Regions from separate parts of the Mesorhizobium cantuariense genome, predicted to be linked through region 2. Evidence: riboswitches for the same ligand, from Rfam matches in the RefSeq annotation. Region 2 holds a riboswitch; each other region holds the start of a gene.
The links. Region 2 has a riboswitch for thiamine pyrophosphate ahead of thiB (thiamine ABC transporter substrate binding subunit). Riboswitches for the same ligand answer to the same signal wherever they lie in the genome.
Positions count from the first base shown of each region.

Region 1: another riboswitch for thiamine pyrophosphate. It lies ahead of thiC (phosphomethylpyrimidine synthase ThiC); the one in region 2 lies ahead of thiB (thiamine ABC transporter substrate binding subunit).
Region 3: another riboswitch for thiamine pyrophosphate. It lies ahead of thiC (phosphomethylpyrimidine synthase ThiC); the one in region 2 lies ahead of thiB (thiamine ABC transporter substrate binding subunit).
Region 4: another riboswitch for thiamine pyrophosphate. It lies ahead of ACFOJ9_RS21105 (YkoF family thiamine/hydroxymethylpyrimidine-binding protein); the one in region 2 lies ahead of thiB (thiamine ABC transporter substrate binding subunit).

Region 1 is NZ_JBHRVD010000001.1:1,337,739-1,342,729, reverse strand. Features, by position in the region: gene ACFOJ9_RS06340 (branched-chain amino acid ABC transporter permease) at 1-229, opposite strand, end outside; gene ACFOJ9_RS06335 (ABC transporter substrate-binding protein) at 319-1,521, opposite strand; partial or broken gene ACFOJ9_RS06330 (aspartate 1-decarboxylase) at 1,789-2,168, shown strand; TPP riboswitch at 2,276-2,392, shown strand; gene thiC (phosphomethylpyrimidine synthase ThiC) at 2,497-4,332, shown strand; gene thiO (glycine oxidase ThiO) at 4,329-4,991, shown strand, end outside.
Region 2 is NZ_JBHRVD010000001.1:6,160,008-6,164,998, forward strand. Features, by position in the region: gene thiQ (thiamine ABC transporter ATP-binding protein) at 1-35, opposite strand, end outside; gene thiP (thiamine/thiamine pyrophosphate ABC transporter permease) at 28-1,653, opposite strand; gene thiB (thiamine ABC transporter substrate binding subunit) at 1,662-2,660, opposite strand; TPP riboswitch at 2,704-2,818, opposite strand; gene ACFOJ9_RS30105 (thiamine diphosphokinase) at 2,906-3,556, shown strand; gene ACFOJ9_RS30110 (ABC-F family ATP-binding cassette domain-containing protein) at 3,558-4,991, shown strand, end outside.
Region 3 is NZ_JBHRVD010000001.1:664,137-669,127, forward strand. Features, by position in the region: gene thiO (glycine oxidase ThiO) at 1-805, opposite strand, end outside; gene thiC (phosphomethylpyrimidine synthase ThiC) at 802-2,625, opposite strand; TPP riboswitch at 2,731-2,847, opposite strand; partial or broken gene ACFOJ9_RS03140 (3-oxoacyl-[acyl-carrier-protein] synthase III C-terminal domain-containing protein) at 2,944-3,197, opposite strand; gene ACFOJ9_RS03145 (DUF982 domain-containing protein) at 3,550-3,792, opposite strand; partial or broken gene ACFOJ9_RS03150 (hypothetical protein) at 4,065-4,535, shown strand; gene ACFOJ9_RS03155 (helix-turn-helix domain-containing protein) at 4,704-4,991, shown strand, end outside.
Region 4 is NZ_JBHRVD010000001.1:4,362,775-4,367,765, reverse strand. Features, by position in the region: gene msrA (peptide-methionine (S)-S-oxide reductase MsrA) at 1-483, shown strand, start outside; gene ACFOJ9_RS21120 (nucleotidyltransferase family protein) at 556-1,659, opposite strand; gene ACFOJ9_RS21115 (LysR substrate-binding domain-containing protein) at 1,912-2,190, shown strand; gene ACFOJ9_RS21110 (hypothetical protein) at 2,257-2,586, opposite strand; TPP riboswitch at 2,781-2,894, shown strand; gene ACFOJ9_RS21105 (YkoF family thiamine/hydroxymethylpyrimidine-binding protein) at 2,885-3,493, shown strand; gene ACFOJ9_RS21100 (ABC transporter permease) at 3,597-4,349, shown strand; gene ACFOJ9_RS21095 (ABC transporter ATP-binding protein) at 4,346-4,991, shown strand, end outside.

The sequences.
Region 1 (4,991 bases), 4.8 Mb from region 2:
CCATCAGCGCGCCGATGATGGCGAGTGTGACGCCGGACGCCAGCAAGGCGACGACGAAGGGCAGCCCAAGCTGGCCGTATAGTGTGTAGGTGATGAAGCCGCCCAGCACATACATCTGCCCGTGGGCAAAGTTGAGGACATTCATCAAGGCGAAGATGAGCGTCAGCCCCAATGCGATCAGCGCATATTGGGCGCCGAGGTAGAATCCGTTTGCGATGACCTGTTCCATTCCATGGACGCCTTCAATCTTCCGAGGGACCCGGAGAATGCTCCGGGTCCCCGGCAACGCGGGAGGAAGAAACCGCAGGGAAGCTAACCCTAGTCGACCGTGCCGACGAACAGGGTCTGGAAGGCACCGTCCTTGTACTCGTTGACCACCATCGGCACCGCGAGCTGGCGCTTCTGGCCGAAGGAGGTCGTGCCGACATAGCTCAGCTTGGCATCGCCCTTCAGGTAGGGGTTGGGCGCCGAGAAGGTGTCCATGGTCTTCTTGAATTCGTCGACATTGTCGATCGCCGCCGGATTGGCCTTCAGCGTATCGATGATGTACTCGAGCGCATAGACCTTGGTGTTGGACTCGTCGTTGTACTCACCGAACATCTTGGTGTAGCGGTCGACGAATTCCTTCATCGCGTCCGAGGCGATCTCGGGTGTGGAGGCGCCACCGACGGAGATGAAGCCGTTGGCGTATTCGCCCGCACCTTCCTCGAGAACCTTTGCGTCCTGTGCCGTTTCGGTCGAGATCAGGCCCTCGAAGCCGAGCTCGCGGGCGGCGCGGATGAGCAGCGGCGCATTGGCCGGCGCGACGCCTGACAGTACGAGCAGGTCGGGCTTCAGCGCAACGATCGGCGTGAGCACCGGCGTGAAGTCGCGCGTATCGTTCTGGTAGGTGTCGTTCTGGGCGACAATCTTGAGGCCGAGCGCCTTGGCTGCCTCAACGCCGCCGTCACGCTGGCTCAACGGATCCGATTCATTGGCGGCAACGAAGGCGATCGTCTTCACGCCCTTGTTTTCCTTGAGGTATTTGTAGATCGCCGGGCCCGATTGATAGTTAGCGATCATGCCGAGCACGGCATTCGAGGCAGGCTTCTGATAAAGCGCCTTGGGGAAAGCGTAAGGGAAATAGATGATGCCGTTGGCCTCGGCGACCGGGCGCACGGCGGCAGCACCGTCATCGACATTCGGGCCGACCACATAGTGGATGCCCTCCTGCGCCATCTTTTCCATGCCGGCAATGGCGCGCTTGGGGTCTTTCTGATCGTCGAACGTAACGATGTTGACGTTGTAGGTGGCGTCGCCAATCTTGACGCCGCCGGTCTCGTTGATCCAGGCGGCACGCGTCTGCATCGAACGTACGTTCGACGTGCCCCAGGCGGCGGCGGGGCCACTGGTGACACCGACGAAACCGATCTTCAGTTCCTTGTTCTGGGCCTCCGCGGACGGCATGCCCGCAGCGGCCATAGCGAGAGCGGAGACGGCGCCAAGCACCATCGATTTGAGAGTCGAGCGTCGGTTGATCATTCTGGCATTTCCCCTTCTGGTTATCGCGCTTTGTGTTTGCTCTTTGGCTGCGCGGATGCCCTAAGGGAAACCTCTAGCGCAAGATTGTCAACACAGTTTTGATATTTTGTGTACAATCTTATCGCGGATTGCAGACCGAGGGGCAGAGAAGACGCATCCTGCACTGCTGCGGCAAGCGATATCCTCTCGCCCGCAGGCAGTTGGAGATAGCCTTCAAAAGCGTTCCCCAAGCCAAGGACCCCGGGGAACCTCAACTTCCATGGATCGATAACGCTGGACCTGCCCACTGCGATGCGGCCTGGATCCTGCCGATGGAATTCGTGGAGATATGGAACAAGAATTCCGGGGCGCGGATTTCGACCTATGTCATTCTCGGTAAGCGCGGCTCACGGTGCTGCATCCTCAATGGTGCGGCCGCCCGCACCTTTCAGCCCGGCGACCAGATCATTGTCTGCAACTCCATCTACCTGGACGAAACGAAAATCACCTCGCTGAAGCCGAGGATCGTCACGTTCGACCAGGATAACCACATACGCGACCGCTTGAGCTACTCGGTCGATCTTGATGCGCACGGCCGATACAGTTTCTCCATCCTTGACGAGACGAATGCGGCTTTGGCCATTCCTGCCTTGGTCTCCGGGGCGTGACCTGTCCCCGACGCATGCGCGAGCTTTTCTGCCCGGTCTGATTGGCCGCCGATCAGCGCCGCGGGCCGAATGCGCTTGACAAAATAGCGCCGGCCCGTTCAATTCGGCGCATTCACCAGGGGAGTCCCGGCAAGGGGCTGAGATACTGCTGGCTTTCGCGGCGCAGTGACCCGTTGAACCTGATCCAGTTCATACTGGCGTAGGGACGGTGCAAGCGCTTTGCGGGAGTTCACGCCCGAAGTCCTGTTTCGAACAGGCGGCCAAAGCGTCTTTTCATCCTTCCGGCACAGAACTGGGTCTCCAATGCAGATGAGCAAAGGAGCCTCAAATGAATGCCTTGACCCCAGCGGTTTCGACGGGGCCGCTACCTGCCTCACGAAAGATATACAAATCTGGCGTCATCCATCCGCAGATCAGGGTGCCGATGCGCGAAATCTCCGTCCATCCGACGGCGGGCGAACCGCCCGTGACGGTCTACGATCCGTCCGGCCCATACACTGATCAGACGGTCGAAACGAGCATAGAAAAAGGCCTCGCCCGGCTCCGGCAAGACTGGATCGCTGCGCGCGGCGATGTCGAGACTTATGACGGCCGCCATGTCCGGCCGGAAGACAACGGCTTCGCGGCGGGCGAGCGCTTGACGCCGGAATTCCCCGTTCGCAATAGACCGCTCAAGGCCAGGGCCGGCAACGCGGTGACCCAAATTGCCTATGCGCGCGCCGGAATCATCACGCCCGAAATGGAGTTCGTCGCCATCCGCGAGAATCTCGGCCGCGAGATTTTGCACGGCAAGCTGTCGCGAGACGGCGAGAGCTTCGGCGCGGACATTCCCGATTTTGTCACGCCGGAATTCGTGCGCGACGAGGTGGCGCGGGGGCGCGCAATCATTCCCGCCAACATCAACCATCCCGAAAGCGAGCCGATGATCATCGGTCGCAATTTCCTGGTGAAGATCAATGCCAATATCGGTAACTCCGCCGTCACGTCGTCGATGGCCGAAGAGGTCGAAAAGATGGTGTGGGCGATCCGCTGGGGCGCCGATACGGTGATGGACCTGTCGACCGGCCGCAACATCCACAACATCCGGGACTGGATCGTGCGCAACGCGCCGGTACCGATCGGCACGGTGCCGCTTTACCAGGCGCTCGAGAAGGTCGGCGGCATCGCCGAGGATCTGACTTGGGAGGTCTACCGCGACACGCTGATCGAACAGGCCGAACAGGGCGTCGACTATTTCACCATCCACGCCGGCGTGCGGCTTCACTACATCCCGCTGACCGTTGACCGTGTGACGGGCATCGTCTCTCGCGGTGGGTCGATCATGGCCAAATGGTGCCTGCACCATCACCGGGAAAGCTTCCTCTATGAGCATTTCGCGGAGATCTGCGACATCTGCCGCGCCTATGATGTGTCCTTCTCACTTGGCGACGGCCTTCGTCCCGGCTCGATCGCCGATGCCAACGACGCGGCGCAATTCGCCGAATTGGAAACGCTCGGCGAGCTGACGAAGATCGCCTGGGCGAAGGATTGCCAGGTGATGATCGAAGGGCCTGGCCACGTGCCGATGCACAAGATCAAGGAGAACATGGACAAGCAGCTCACTGTCTGCGGCGAGGCGCCGTTCTATACGCTTGGACCGCTGACGACCGACATCGCGCCGGGCTATGACCACATCACCTCAGGCATCGGCGCCGCCATGATCGGCTGGTTCGGCACCGCCATGCTCTGCTACGTCACGCCGAAGGAACATCTCGGCCTTCCCGATCGCAACGACGTCAAGATTGGCGTGATCACCTACAAGATCGCCGCCCATGCCGCCGACCTGGCGAAGGGCCATCCCGCGGCGAAAGTCAGGGATGATGCCCTTTCCCGCGCGCGCTTCGAGTTCCGCTGGGAGGACCAGTTCAACCTGTCGCTCGACCCCGAAACGGCGCGGTCCTTTCACGACCAGACCTTGCCCAAGAAGGCGCATAAGCTGGCACATTTCTGCTCGATGTGCGGGCCGAAATTCTGCTCCATGCGTATTTCTCACGACATCCGCGCCGAGGCACAGAAAGAGGGCATGGCGGCGATGGCGGCGAAATACCGCGAGGGCGGCGATCTCTACATGCCTGCTGACGAGACCGGCGTACCGCTCATGCCAGAGGCGCCGGAACCGTCATGAGGGTGCTGGTCAAAGGGGCCGGCGTCGCCGGCCTCACCGCCGCCTTCGAACTCGCCGCTCGCGGCGCGGCGGTGACCGTCGTCGAGACCCGGCATGGCCTCGGTGGCAATGCGTCGTGGTTCGCCGGCGGCATGCTGGCGCCATGGTGCGAGCGTGAAAGCGCCGAGCAGCCGGTGCTGGATCTCGGACGCGACGCCGCCGACTGGTGGGATGCGGCACTGCCGGGTCAGGTGACACGGGCCGGAACGCTGGTCGTTGCGACACCGCGTGACACTGGCGAGCTCGACCGGTTCGCCAGTCGCACGTCGGGGCATCGGCGTGTCGAGGAAGACGAAATCGCGATCCTGGAGCCCGACCTCGCCGGCCGCTTCCGCTGCGGACTGCTGTTCCCCGGCGAGGCCCATCTCGACCCGCGCCAGGCGATGGCGGCACTTCATGACAAGCTCGCAGCCATGGGTGTCGAATTCCACTTCGGCGCCGACGCCCGGCATGTTTCCGGTTTCGATCGACAGATCGACTGTACGGGAATGGCAGCCGTCGATGACAGGCTGCGCGGCGTTCGTGGCGAAATGCTGATCCTGCGCACGCCTGATATCTCGCTGTCGCGCCCGGTCCGTCTGCTTCATCCGCGCTTTCCGCTCTATGTGGTGCCGCGCGCC
Region 2 (4,991 bases):
CCCTTTTCAAGCCTGCTGGCCGCCCCGTCACGCATCCCGGACCTTCTCCCTTCCCAGCCAGTGCGCCGCCACGATCAACGCGAGGCAGATGAGGCCGAGCAGCAATGCCAGGCCGGCGGCGTCCTCGGTACGGTAGCTGCCCATCCGCGCCAGGAGAAGGTACGGCAACGTCTGCACGGAATCACTGCCGAACAAGGCAATGACGCCGAGATCGCCGAGCGACAGCGCCATGGCAAAGGCGAAGGCAGTTGCGAGGGGGCGCCGCAGCGACGGCCAGTCGACCAGCATCAGCCGGTTCCAGCCCGCAATGCCGAGCTGTGCACAGAGCCGTTCGTGACGCTCGCTCGCCGCATCATAGGCGGGACGGACGGCGCGCAAGGCAAACGGCATCGCCATCACCGCATTGACGGTGACGACCATGACCGGGGCAATGGCGAAGACATCGCCGGTATGGCGCAGCAACAGGAACCAGCCGGCGCCGACGACGATCGGCGGCACGACCAGCACAAAACCGGCGCCGGTATCGGAGGCGTGTTCGAGCAGTGTCTTTGCGCCGGCACGGCGGTTTAGCGCCAGTGCCCGCCGCGCCATGGTCAGCGCCAGCGACAGCGTCACCGAGAGCAGCGCCGACAGGAAGGCGAGCACCACGCTGGTCAGCGTCGCCTGCCTGACAGTGGCCTCACCGGCCAGCCGGCTGAGATCGGCACCCAACCCGGCAACCACCGTCGCCGCCATCGGCCCGACGACGAACAGCAGCGCCAAGACGATGAGCATGGCGTTCAGCCAGGTCTCGATCCCGCCGACTGAGAGATAGCGGCGTTGCGCGACCGGCAGGTTGGTGTCGCCGACCACATTGGCGCCAAGCCGCGTCAGCGCCAGCACCACGATAAAGGTCAAGGCGATCTGCAGCAGCGTCAGCGTCACCGCGCGTGCGGGATCGAAATCGAAGCGCAGCGCCTGGTAGATGCCGACCTCCAGCGTCGTCGCGGCCGGCCCGCCGCCCAGTATCAGCACGATCGTGAAGGATGTGATGCAGAGCATGAAGACCAGCCCGGCGACTCCCGGCAATGCCGCACGCAGCGTCGGCCATTCGATCAGCCGGAACGCCGGCGGCGCCGCCATGCCGAGCTGGCTCGCCAGGCGCCATTGGTCGGTCGGTATGGTCTGCAGCACCTCGAGGAACAGTCGCGTCGCCAACGGCAGATTGAAGAAGACATGGGCGACGAGAATACCGGACAGGCCATAGATGCCCGGCCAGCTTCCGCCGCCGATCACCGAGAACACGCCGGCGAAATAGCCGGCACGGCCATAAAGCGCCAGGATGCCGAGCGCCGCGACGATGGCCGGCAGCGCCAACGGTACGGCGAAGAGTTGCAGGATGAAGGCGCGGCCAAGGAAGCGTGGATGCCGCGACAGAGCGCGCGCCACCAACAGCGCCGGGCCGACGGAAAGCAACGTCGACAGCGCTGCTTGCCAGAGCGTGAAGCGCATGACGCGCAGCAGATAGGGGTCGAAGGCCGCCCAGGCGCCGGAAAGATCGTGAGCGCCCTCGAAAAGCAGGCCAGCAAACGCGCCGCAGATCACCAGCGCGATTGCGGCGAGCGCCATGATGCCAGCGCCGACGCGGGAATCCGTGGAATGCGCCGGCGCCATCGCGCTGCCTACTTGCTCATCACCGCCAGCCATTCATCCACCCAGGCCTTGCGGTTGGCGGCGACCTCTTCGGGGCTGAACAGCAAGGTCTTGGTCGGCTTAACCAGTTTGTCGAAGGCCGGGTTGAGCGGCTTGTCGGTCTTGCCTGCCGGGAACATCCAGTTGGTCTCGGGGATCGCGTCCTGGAATTTCGGGCCTGTCATGAAGGCCATGAACTTTGCCGCCAGCGGATTCTTGGCCCCCGTCGTGGTGATACCCGCCACCTCGATCTGCAGATACTCGCCCTCCTCGAACGACGCTGCCTGGTAGCGCTCTGTCTTCTCGGCGACCATGTGATAGGCCGGCGACGTCGTGTAGGACAGCACCATCGGCGCCTCGCCCTTGGTGAACAGCCCATAGGCCTCGCTCCAGCCCGGCGTCACGGTCAGCACCTTCGCCTTGAGTTTGGCCCAGGCCTCCGGCGCCTTGTCGCCATAGACCGACTTGACCCACAGAAGCAGGCCGAGGCCCGGCGTCGAGGTGCGCGGATCCTGGATGACGATCTTGTCGTCGGCACTTCCTTCGACCAGCTCTTTCAGGCTTTTCGGCGGCGTCTTCATCTTTTCGGTGTCGTAAACGACGGCGAAATAGCCGTAGTCGAAAGGCACAAAAGTGTCGTCGCTCCAGCCACCCGGCACATTTATGTCGGATACCCCGCCATGCGGCGCGAACAGGCCTGACGCCTTGGCATCGGCGGTGAGATTGGTGTCGAGGCCGAGCACGATATCGGCCTTGGTCGATGCCCCTTCCAGCCTGACCCGGTTGAGCAACGCGACGCCATCGGCGACCGAGACGAACTCGACATCACAGCCGCATTCGGCCTCGAATTCCTTCTTCACCACGGGACCCGGACCCCAGTCGGCGGTAAAGCTCTCATAGGTGTAGACGGTGAGTTTGTCCTTGGCCAAGGCCGGTCCGGACAGGACCACGGCCATTGCTGAGACAAGAGCGTATAAAAGCGTGCGCATCGGCGCCTCCTTCGTTCGAATTAAAAGGAATTGAGGCGTCGGACTGTCCGAAACGTCTAATCCCTCCGCCGGTACAAACCGGATCAGGTTCAGCGGGTTGGCGAGATTGCCTCTCAGCCGGTCCGCGAAGATCGCGTCCGGCACCCCGTTAGAGCGTTTCGACACATAGGCCGGGCCGATCCCCCACGCAAGTGGGAGTTTGCCGCCTTCCGTTTCCGGTGCCGGGCTGGTAAGGGCCACACGATATGAGCACATTCACCATCCTGCTTGGCGGCGATCTCAATCGCACGCCACGACTCGACCGCCAGGTCGAAGGCTCCCGCGTCATCGCCGCCGACGCCGGCATCGGCCATGCGCGGTTGCTGGGCCTTGTCCCGGAACTGTGGGTGGGTGATTTCGATTCTGTGCCCGCCAATCTGCCGGATGATCTCGCCACTGTCCCCCGCCGGACTTTCCCGGCGGAAAAGGACCAGACCGATGGCGAACTGGCAATCGCCGCGGCACTCGAGCGCGGTGCGACCAGCCTGGTGCTCGCCGGTGCTTTCGGCGGCAAGCGCGCCGACCACGCTTTCCTGCATCTGGCGCTTGCCCTGCGGCTGGCCGAGGCCGGGACTGATGTGCTCCTGACCAGCGGCGCCCAGGAAGGCGTCCCGTTGCTGCATGGAAAGGCTGGCTTCGACTATGCCGACGGCACGCTGTTTTCGGTGCTCGGCTTTTCCGAGCTTGCTGGCCTGACCGTCACCGGCGCCAAATGGCCGCTCGATCACGTCAAGGTGGCATTCGGCTCGTCGCTGACCATTTCCAACGAGGTCAAAGGCCACCTCGAAATCGCGCTGGACCATGGCAGCGCGATGCTGCTCGCTCATCCCTATCCCTATCCCTTACCTGAAAGCTGATATGGCCCCGCCCCTTCTCAACCTCGACGGGATAAAACTGACCTTCGGTGGCACGCCGCTGCTCGATGGTGCCGCCTTGACGGCGTCGGCCGGCGACAAGATCGCGCTGGTCGGCCGCAACGGTTCGGGCAAGTCGACGCTGCTGAAGATCGCCGCCGGCCTGATCGAGCCGCAGGACGGCGAGGTGTTCCGCCAGCCCTCGGCAACCGTCCGCTATTTGCCGCAGATGCCCGACATGGAGGGTTTTGCCAGTGTCCGCGCGTATGTCGAGGCGGGGCTTGGCCCTGCTGACGATCCCTACCGCGCCAGCTATCTGATGGAGCATCTCGGCCTGTCGGGTGAGGAGCGTCCGAACGACCTGTCGGGCGGCGAAGCGAGGCGCGCCGCCCTTGCCCGCGTCATGGCGCCGGAGCCCGACATTCTGCTGCTAGATGAGCCGACCAACCATCTCGACCTCTCGGTGATCGAATGGCTGGAAGAGGAGCTTAGCCGAACCTCCTCGGCACTCGTCGTCATCTCGCACGATCGTCGCTTTCTCGAGCGCGTGTCGCGCGCCACCATCTGGCTCGATCGCGGCCAGACCCGCAGGCTGGACAAGGGCTTTGGCCATTTCGAGGAATGGCGCGACCTTGTGCTGGAAGAAGAAGAGCGCGAGCAGCACAAGCTCGGCCGTCAGATCGTGCGTGAGGAGCATTGGCTGCGCTACGGCGTGACGGCGCGACGCAAGCGCAACATGCGCCGTCTCGGCGAATTGCAGACCATGCGCCAGCGTTTCCGCGGCCATCGCGGCGCCGAAGGGTCGGCGACCATGGTGGCGAGCGACGCCGCCGAATCCGGCAAGCTGGTGATCGAGGCCAAGAACATCGAGAAGAACTTTGGCGATCTCACTGTCGTCAAGGGGTTTTCGACCCGCATCCAGCGCGGCGATCGGGTTGGCCTGGTCGGGCCGAACGGCGCCGGCAAGACGACGCTCTTGAAGATGCTGACCGGCGAGATGAAGCCCGACGCCGGTTCGATACGGCTCGGCACCAATCTGGAGATCGCCACGCTCGACCAGAAGCGCGAGGCGGTCGACCCGCAAGAGACGCTGGCGCAGTATCTCACCGACGGGCGCGGCGAAAATCTCGTCATCAATGGCGAGCAGCGCCATGTCGTCTCCTACATGAAGGATTTCCTGTTCAAGCCGGAACAGGCGCGCACGCCGGTACGCGAGCTTTCCGGCGGCGAACGGGCACGCCTGCTGCTGGCGCGCGTGCTGGCGCGGCCGGCAAACCTTCTGGTGCTCGATGAGCCGACCAACGATCTCGACATGGAGACGCTGGAGCTGCTGCAAGAACTGGTTGCCGGCTTTGCCGGCACCGTCATCCTGGTCAGCCACGACCGCGATTTCCTCGACCGCACCGTGACCAGCATCATCGCGCCCGACGGCGCTGGC
Region 3 (4,991 bases), 5.5 Mb from region 2:
CGCCGGTCTCGACGATACCGGCCTCGCCGAAGGCTGGATGGAGCGCGCAGGCCGTGCCCAGAAGCTCCATCATAGAGCGGACCGTGACCGGTCCAGCGCCGTCGCTCTCGATCATCGTCGCGCCGATCATGAAACGATGGTTGGCGCGCGGTACCGTGTATAGCGGAAAGCGCGGATGAAGCAGCCGCACGGGGCGCGATAGCGCGATATCAGGCGTGTGCAGGATCATCATCTCGCCGCGCACGCCGCGCAGCCTTCCGTCGTCCGCCGCCATTCCCGTGCAGTCGATCTCGTGCTCGAACCCGGGAAGCTGCCGCGCGTCCGTGGCGAAGCTGATGTCGACACCCATCGCGACAAGCTTGTCGTGAAGCGCCGCCATCGCCCGGCGCGGGTCGAGATGCGCCTCGCCGGGGAAGAACAGCCCACGCCGGAAACGCCCGGCGAGATCGGGCTCCAGCCGCGCGATTTCCGCTTCATCGAGCCAGCGATGGCCCGAGGTGCGGCCGGCGAAGCGGTCCAGCTCGCCGCTGTCACGCGGCGGCGCCACAACCAGTGTTCCGGCCTGCGTCACCTGACCAGGCAGCACCGCCTCCCACCAGTCGGCGGCGCCGCGCCCGAGATCCAGCACCGGCTGCTCGGCGCTTTCGCGCTCGCACCACGGCGCCAGCATGCCGCCGGCGAACCACGATGCATTGCCTCCACGGCCGTGCCGGACGTCGGCGACGGTGACCGCCGCGCCGCGTCTGGCCAATTCGAAGGCCGCCGTGAGGCCGGCGACGCCGGCCCCTTTGACCAGCACCCTCATGACGGCCCTGGTCCTTTGGGCGCGCTGTCGCTCACCGGCATGTAGAGATTGCCGCCATCGCGATATTTTTCCGCCATCGCCGCCATTCCTTCCTTCTGCGCTTCGGCACGAATGTCGTGGGAGATGCGCATGGAGCAGAATTTCGGCCCGCACATCGAGCAGAAGTGCGCCAGTTTGTGCGCCTCCTTTGGCAAAGTCTGGTCGTGGAAGGAGCGCGCCGTTTCGGGATCGAGCGACAGGTTGAACTGATCCTCCCAGCGGAACTCGAAGCGCGCGCGGGAAAGGGCATCATCCCTGACTTTCGCCGCCGGGTGGCCCTTGGCGAGGTCGGCGGCGTGCGCGGCTATCTTGTAGGTGATCACGCCGGTCTTGACGTCGTTGCGGTCCGGCAGCCCAAGATGCTCCTTCGGCGTCACGTAACAGAGCATCGCGGTGCCGAACCAGCCGATCATCGCGGCACCGATGCCCGACGTGATGTGGTCGTAGCCCGGCGCTATGTCCGTCGTCAGCGGCCCGAGCGTATAGAAGGGCGCTTCACCGCAGATTGCGAGCTGCTTGTCCATGTTCTGCTTGATCTTGTGCATGGGGACGTGGCCAGGCCCTTCGATCATCACCTGGCAATCCTTCGCCCATGCGATCTTCGTCAGTTCGCCAAGCGTTTCCAGTTCGGCGAATTGCGCGGCGTCGTTGGCGTCGGCGATCGAACCGGGGCGAAGTCCATCGCCGAGCGAGAACGAAACGTCATAGGCGCGGCAGATGTCGCAGATCTCCTCGAAATGCTCGTAGAGGAAGCTCTCCTTGTGATGGTGCAGGCACCACTTCGCCATGATCGAGCCGCCTCGGCTGACGATGCCGGTAACCCGCTCCACCGTGAGCGGGATGTAATGCAGCCTCACGCCAGCATGGATGGTGAAATAGTCGACGCCTTGCTCGGCCTGCTCGATCAGGGTGTCGCGATAGACTTCCCAAGTCAGGTCCTCGGCGATGCCGCCGACCTTTTCGAGTGCCTGATAGAGCGGCACGGTGCCGATCGGCACCGGCGAATTGCGCACGATCCATTCGCGGATGTTGTGGATGTTGCGGCCGGTCGACAGATCCATCACCGTGTCGGCGCCCCAGCGGATCGCCCAGACCATCTTTTCGACTTCCTCGGCCATCGAGGAGGTGACGGCGGAATTGCCGATATTGGCATTGATCTTCACCAGGAAATTGCGGCCGATGATCATCGGCTCGCTCTCGGGATGATTGATGTTGGCGGGGATGATCGCGCGCCCGCGCGCCAGCTCGTCGCGCACGAATTCCGGCGTGACGAAATCGGGAAGCTCCGCGCCGAAGGCTTCGCCGTCGCGTTGCAGCTTGCCGTGCAGGATCTCGCGGCCAAGGTTCTCGCGGATGGCGACGAACTCCATTTCAGGCGTGATGATGCCGGCCCGGGCATAGGCAAGCTGGGTCACCGCCTTCCCAGCCTTGGCCTTGAGCGGTCTGTTGCGAATGGGGAATTCCGGCGTCAGACGCTCGCCCACGGCGAAGCCGTTGTCTTCCGGCTGCACATGGCGGCCGTCATAGGCCTCGACATCGCCGCGCGCCGTGATCCAGTCTTGCCGCAGCCGTGTGAGGCCTTTCTCAATGCTCGTTTCGATCGTCGGATCGGTGTATGGGCCGGATGGATCGTAGACCGTCACGGGCGGTTCGCCCGCCGTCGGGTGGACGGAGATTTCGCGCATCGGCACCCTGATCTGTGGATGGAGGACGCCGGATTTGTGGATTTTTCGTGAGGCAGGCAGCGGTCCCGTGGAAACCGCTGGGGTCAAGGCATTCATTTGAGGCTCCTTTGCTCATTTGCATTGGAGACCCAGTTCTGTGCCGGAAGGATGAAAAGACGCTTTGGCCGACCTGCTCGAGACAGGTCTTCGGGCATAAACTCCCGCAAAGCGCTTGCACCGTCCCTACGCCAGTATGAACTGGATCAGGTTCAACGGGTCACTGCGCTGCGAAAGCCAGCAGTATCTCAGCCCCTTGTCGGGACCCCCCTGGTGAATGTCTGGAGTTGAACGGGACGGCGCCGCTTTGTCAAGCGCCTGTCGACCGGCCATCCATCTCACTCGGACAGTTTTGGCCCGTGGGCGGCCACCGCTCGGCTATATTCCAACGACGACAGCGCCGCCGCTCAAGCCCGCTCCCGCCGCCGCCAGAAGAACTTTTTCGCCAGGCCGAAATGGCTTCGTCTGGTGGCCAGTGACAGCGACAGCGGGATCGTCGCGGCGGAAGAATTGCCGTATTCGGCGATCGTCTTGACGACAGCACGATCGGCAAGGCCAAGGTTTTTCCCTACGGCATCAAAAATGCGGGCATTGGCCTGGTGCGGCACGAAGCGGTCGATGTCCTGCGGCTTGTGCGTGAGGCGGCTTCTTCTTCGACAACTCCAGAGGCCCTCATGCAGGTCATCGACGGCGAGCCCGTCGTCGTGGAGATCCGCAAGGGGGGCAGCGCCGACGGCGTGCCGGAGAAGCAATGCGGCCCTTCTGGCGGCGACGACAGGGTTGCGTTCCACCAACCGGAAAGACCTCCGCCGCAAACCTGAGCTTGGCGGATGATCCAACGAATCAATCTTGCGCGACGAGCGCAGCACTCGATACGCAGCTATGTATCGCGGCTACAAGAGTAAGCGTTCGTTCGATCTATTTGTCTGCGTTACTGCTCTTGTGGGGGTTTTGAAGTAATTGAGGCTATTATAATCTTGGAACTCAATCACTGCGCAGAATTTTCGCTTCTAACGCCGCCACAACGAAAGCCCGTCTGGCAACCAGCGGGTGGGCTTCGCCACGCAGAACCTGAAGGCATGCATCCATAGCCAGTTTCCGCTTCTTCGTCTGATCATGGAAGCTCCGGAGCAGAATCGTGGCCGCGTCGTTCACATCGAAAATGACGCGCTCACGGTCATGTCGGCCAACTTGCACCACCACGGGTCGGACGAACCTGCTCGACATCCAATTACACCCTCAATACCGAGCTTGGTGCGGTCTGCGCCTGCCATGACGTCGGCTCGTTTCATACATGTATTGCCGAGGGCCGAATAGGGCCAGCAGACCTTGCCGGCCTTCACACTTCGTGCGCCAGCCACCTGGCGCAAACTCTGCTGCAATGCCGGCGCTTCTGGCGGCGGGCGGGGATGCCGGCAGAGGTAGAGGGCGGGCGGGCCTGCAGCGGCGGGTGAAGGTCCGGGAGAGAGGCTCCCGGCGTCCGCCGCGGAGCAGCAACCATGACACAAATGGAATTTCACACGCCCGTCCGTAACGCGCGTGCCGGTTACAAGGTCGACGTCAGCCGCGGCCAGCGTATCGGTCGCGTGTCGTCGGAGTGGTTCAATCGGCCGGCCGACGAGCGCTACCTTTCTCTCACCGATCTCCATAATTCGGTGAAATGGCGAACCGAACGCATCAAGACCCGCCTCGTCGAAAGCGAACTGATCCGCGTCGACGCCAGCCGCGACGATCGGGAGCGCCTGTGGCTAATGCTGCCCGATGCGCATGCCCCTGTTGCACCCACGCATTGGAGTTTTGGCCAACTCGCCAGCCTGGTCGGCGCGCCGGCCACCTATCTGCGCCAGCTTCCAGCGCCGCTGGCTGCCATCAATCTGCAGCACGGCCTGCTGTCCCATCGCGAGCTTGTGAAAACCTTGGAGGCAAAAGACGGGCGCAGCGAGCTTCGCGCCGTCACCGGCCCGGATTATAACTGACTGGGGAGAGCGCATCTTCATTCCGTTGCCGGGTGTGGACGGTGGAGTGCCGGTCGAAGACCCGATCGAAGACGTCGAGATTGATGTGCCGGTGAAGCGCAAGGCGGCATAATGTTTAATAGATCGCGGCTTACCGTGGCTCGTAAGCGGGCCGGCCTGACGATGAAAGAACTCGCTGCAAAGACTGGTATCGAACCACGTACGGTCACGGGCTATGAAGCGGGGGAGTATCTTCCGAGCGAGGATGTTGCCAAGAAGCTTGCTCGCACTTTGGGATTTCCCCTTTCCTTTTTTCTGTCGGATGATCTGGACATTCCGCGCGAAGAGGGGGTCAGCTTCCGATCGATGAGCAAAATGACGGCCCGCCAGCGAGACGGGGCGATTGCCGCAGGGGCAATTGCGTTCTTGATGTCTGACTGGTTGGATACAGAGTTTGATCTGCCCGTCTCT
Region 4 (4,991 bases), 1.8 Mb from region 2:
GGCTGCTTCTGGGGTATGCAGGATTTGATACGGCGCTATCCCGGCGTCATCTCCACCCGTGTCGGCTACAGTGGCGGCGACGTAGCCAACGCCACCTATCGCAACCATGGCAGCCATGCCGAAGCCGTCGAGATCAATTTCGATCCGGCTATCATAAGCTATCGCACGCTGCTGGAGCGCTTTTTCCAGATCCACGATCCGACGACCCGCAACCGGCAGGGCAACGATGTCGGGATGAGCTATCGCTCGGCGATCTATTACACCAGCGATGAACAGAAGCGCGTCGCCGACGACACCATCGCCGATGTCGATGCCTCGGGTCTGTGGCCGGGCAAGGTCGTCACCGAAGTCGCGCCGGCCGGTCCCTTCTGGGAAGCCGAGCCTGAGCATCAGGATTATCTGGAGAAATACCCCAACGGCTACACCTGCCATTTCGTCAGGCCGGGCTGGAAGCTGCCGGTTCGTGAGAAGGCGGTTTCGTAGATTCGCAACTGCGATTTGCCATGCATTGCTGCTCGACGGGGTCGTCGAGCAGGTCATCGCATCCAAACTCCTTTAACCAGCGCGCCTTGTCGCGTCGGTGAAGCCATCGAGCTCTTCACCAATATCCGAAAGTGCCCTTCGAACGATTGTCTCGACCGTGTCTTGCCGATCGGGATCGAGTAAACGAAGACCTCGTTGGATTGCATCGCGCCAGCTGGCACCGCGATTCCATGCTTCGGAGAACACCACGGCGAGATCATCTTGCCGGCGGGCAGCTGCCATCGCCTCGACCAGCAAGCTTGCCTGAAGAACATCTTTTTCCCGTTTTGCCGCGCCGTTTGCATTCGCTTGGCGAAGAGAGGCGACAATCAGTTTGTGGACGGCATATCGCTCGGGTGAGGGGACCAATACCGGGACTCCGGATCGATGCAACAAGACTGTCCTTACGGGTTCGCGGATCAGAAAATCCAGGAATCGCAAGGGTTGTGCCGATGCGCCGCCCAGCGACGGCATCGCGCTCGCGTGGTCGGCGTAGTCGTCGCCACCCCGGTTTGGGGTCAGGAATTCGACCTTGTACCGGGAAGCGTTTTCGAACTGGGTCGTGCGATTGGCATCCGTTCGGTGCGGAATTTCGCGAAACGACGGATCGATATCGCGCAGCACATCCATGATCGGTGGCAGACTGTCGCCCACTTCGACGGAGACCGAGTGAAATTGGGCAAAGTCAGCATCGCCTGTCTGTAGCGCCACCCCCGGCAGCCTTACGCCCAGATATCCGGCGTAGGCCTGGAATGCGACCGTGCCGACAAGTACGCCCCGCAAGCGGAAAAACCCGGCCTTGCCAAGAGCTTCGACGATATCGCCGGTAAATTTTTCCGGCTCCATCAACCCAGCCTCGCGAACAAGCGTCGATACGAGCTTACGACGGCTTTTCAGATCGCTCTTGATTTCCCTGAAGGCGGCGACGCGTTTTGCGATCTCGGGATCGTCGGCCGGACCGACATATCGTCTTGTCGTCTTCGGCCTGGTCTCCTCGAAATACCAGTAGTCGCGGCCTTTTACCGGAACCCGTACGAAATTGCCTGCCGTCGAGAAGTCAGTTTGGAACGAGGCGTCCAGGCTTCGTTGCACGAGTTCAGCGAACAGAGTGCGATAAGCGATATCGATCGATTTCATGGCGGCGTCCGACCAGGGCCTTTGCGTTATAAGAAATTTGCAGTTCTCTTATAACTGCGCGCTTCTGCTCCTGGTTTCAAGTGGTTATAAGAAAATTGCGAAAACCTTATAATCGCCCGACCTGAACATTTTGGCCAACCGCTATGTCAGCTTTCCTCCTATGGTCGGACTGGCGCCATCTTCATACGCCATGTGGCAATCGATCGCGGCAGGCTGCAAGGGTTTCATGCCTGCGTCGGGAATTCGCCCGGGATGGCCAACTTGGTCGCCGTCAATGGTCAGCTGGTCGTTTCCAGCCGCGACATGGCGCTTGCGATGCAGGGCGTCGGCGTTGCCTTCTGGGCGGAAGAGCTGGTGCGTCCGCTGATCGACGCCGGCAAACTGGTCTCGCTGCTGGATGAGTGGTGCGCGCCTTTTCCTGGCTGGTTCCTCTGTTATCAGAAGCAGCGCCATACATCGCCGGCGGTGCGCGCCTTCGTCGATTTCCTGCGGCATGCGCATACCGACCGTCAGACGATGTCCGGCGGTTAACGATGCGCCGCAAACCCGCGGAGCATTCGCTCCGCAGGTTTTGTTTTCGCTCCGATTGGCGACAACTTACTTGCCGCAATGGTTGTCGTTGACTGTCGGCGAAGCCGTGCCCGGCGAGGTGCCGATGGCATCTGGCTGTGCGCCCTGCGGACCGGCCGGGCAGTTTTCATCCGCGTTGGAATTCATGCCGTCGGGCATGCCGGTCGTGCTGTTGGTTATGCCCGGGTCCACAGTGTCCGGCTCGACCGTATTGGGTGAAGCCGGCGTGCTCGGCTCAACCGTCACCGATTTGCCGCTTCCGCCTCCGTTTGCACCGTTGTCGCCAGCGCTTTGCGCCATGGCTGATGTAGCCAGACCAATGGTGAGAGCCGAAGCTGCGAGGATTTTCATGAACATGGTTTGTCTCCATTTCCGTGAACTCGTCGCTCATTTCTACGAAGGTGATCGCATCGCGACTGTGGGGACAACCGGTCGCGGCAGCGAAGGTTCCCGATAAAATTCCGCTCAGGCGCACCATGCCTGGCGCAATGCTATTGGCGCAGCGCACTGAAAAAACGGCTTTCCCTTCAGCTCGAATGGTGCTTTAACTTGCGCATCCACAGGGGTGCTCCGTACGGTCGGGGCTGAGACGGGGGCGGCAAGCCCACAGACCCTAGAAGCTGATCTGGGTAATACCAGCGGAGCGAGGCGGGCGATGTTTTCAGGCGCACAGATTTCCCTATATCCCATGGCCGACGATTTCGTCGGCGTCATCCTTGGCGCGCTCGGCGCGCTCGATCCTTACCGCGACAAGCTCAGGATCGAGACCGACGACATCTCGACCTTGCTGGTCGGGCCGCCCGAAGTGCTGTTTCCCGCCATGCGCGACCTCTTCGTGGCGGCGGCACGCAGCGGCAAACATTGCGTGTTGTCGGCCACTATCTCGCGCGGCTGCCCGGGCGAGCCGGATGATCCGATCTGCCGCTCCGATGCACTTGGTGGGCCTGTCGGACCACTCGGCCCACGCAAAGATGCGGCCATCGCGGCGGTGCGCAATGCTGCTGCCACCGGCCAGCCGGCGGCCGCGCAGTTCTCGCTCTATGTGATGGGCACCGACGACCACATGGACGAGATCTACGGCTGCATCGACTTTCTCAAGCAGTCCGGCGTCTATGAGCGTTCCAAGCATTTCTGCACGAAATTGCGCGGTGATGCCGGTGCGATCTTTTCGGCGCTGGACGAAGCTTTCTGCCGCTTCGGACCAGGCGCCGGTCACGTAACCCTCGACGTCACGGTCTCGGCCAACAGCCCGTCGGCTGTCTGAGCCAGTCGCGCTCTCGCGCGGCCGTCAAAGGTTATCTCCCGTGGTCTCATCATCAGTCGCTTCGCGCCCGATCGCGAGCCTTCTTGTCAAGGCAGGACCGGCCATGATCTCGGTCGGGCTGCTCCTGCTGGCGTGGGAGCTTTATGCCACCTATTCCGGCATCAAGCCGACGATCCTGCCGGCGCCGTCGCGCGTCTTCGAGCAAGCGATGCTCAATCGTGAGGCGTTGGCCGACAACGCGATGCCGACCATCCGTGCCACGCTACTCGGCTTTGCCTGTTCGCTCAGCGCCGCCTTTGCGCTGTCGATGCTGGTCGACTTCTTCCAGCCGCTGCGCCGCGCGTTGTTTCCCGTCTTCATCGTCAGCCAGACCTTGCCGCTGGTGGCGATTGCGCCGCTGGTGGTGCTGTGGTTCGGCTTCGGACTGGCACCCAAGATCATGCTGGTGGCGCTGGTCACCTTCTTTCCGATGCTGGTGGCATTGGTCGAGGGTTATGAGGCGACGGAGGCCGAGATCGGGCAAATGCTGCGCGCCATGGGAGCTGGGCGCTGGCGCATCTTCGTGCTGGCACGGCTGCCTTCGGCGCTGCCTTACTTCTTTGCTGGCCTGAGGATCTCCATCACTTATGCCGTGGTCGGCGCGATCTTTGCCGAATATGCCGGTGCCGCGAAGGGGCTGGGCATCTACATGCTCAACGCCAAGAACAATTTCCGCCCCGATCTGGTGCTGGCCGCCGTCGGTGTCAGCGCCGCGCTGACACTTGTCCTGTTCGGGTTGACGGTGCTGTTGCAGCGCCTTGCCATGCCTTGGGACCGCACCGGCAAGGATACCGCAGCGAAGAGGCTGTGGCGATGAGCCGGCTCGAGCTGCGTCATGTGCGCAAGGCGTTCGGTGGGCTCGACGTGCTGGCCGATATTTCGCTGAGTGTCGGCGCTGGTGAGTTCGTCTCGATCCTCGGGCCCTCGGGCGCCGGCAAGTCGACGCTGTTCCAGCTTCTGACCGGCGCCGAGCATGGCGAGGGCGAGATGCTGTTCGACGGCGCGCGCCTCGATGACCACGGCAAGCACTTCGCCTTCATGCCGCAACGCGACGCGCTGATGCCGTGGCGGCGCATCCTCGACAACACGACGCTCGGGCTCGAAGTGCAAGGCATCAGGCGCAAGGCGGCGCGGGCGCGCGTCGCGCCGCTGTTTGCCGAATTCGGGCTCGCCGGCTTCGAGCGGCATTTTCCCGCGCAGCTGTCCGGCGGCATGCGCCAGCGCGCGGCCCTGCTGCGCACCGTGGTGCAAGAGCGCGACATGCTGCTGCTCGACGAGCCGTTCGGCGCGCTCGATGCACTGACCCGCACCGCCATGCAGCGCTGGCTCGAACAGATGTGGCGGCACCACCGCTGGACGGCGCTCCTAATCACCCATGACGTGCGCGAAGCCGTGTTCCTGTCCGACCGCGTCTATGTGCTGTCGGCGCGCCCGGCCCGCATCGTCCGTGAAATCAAGG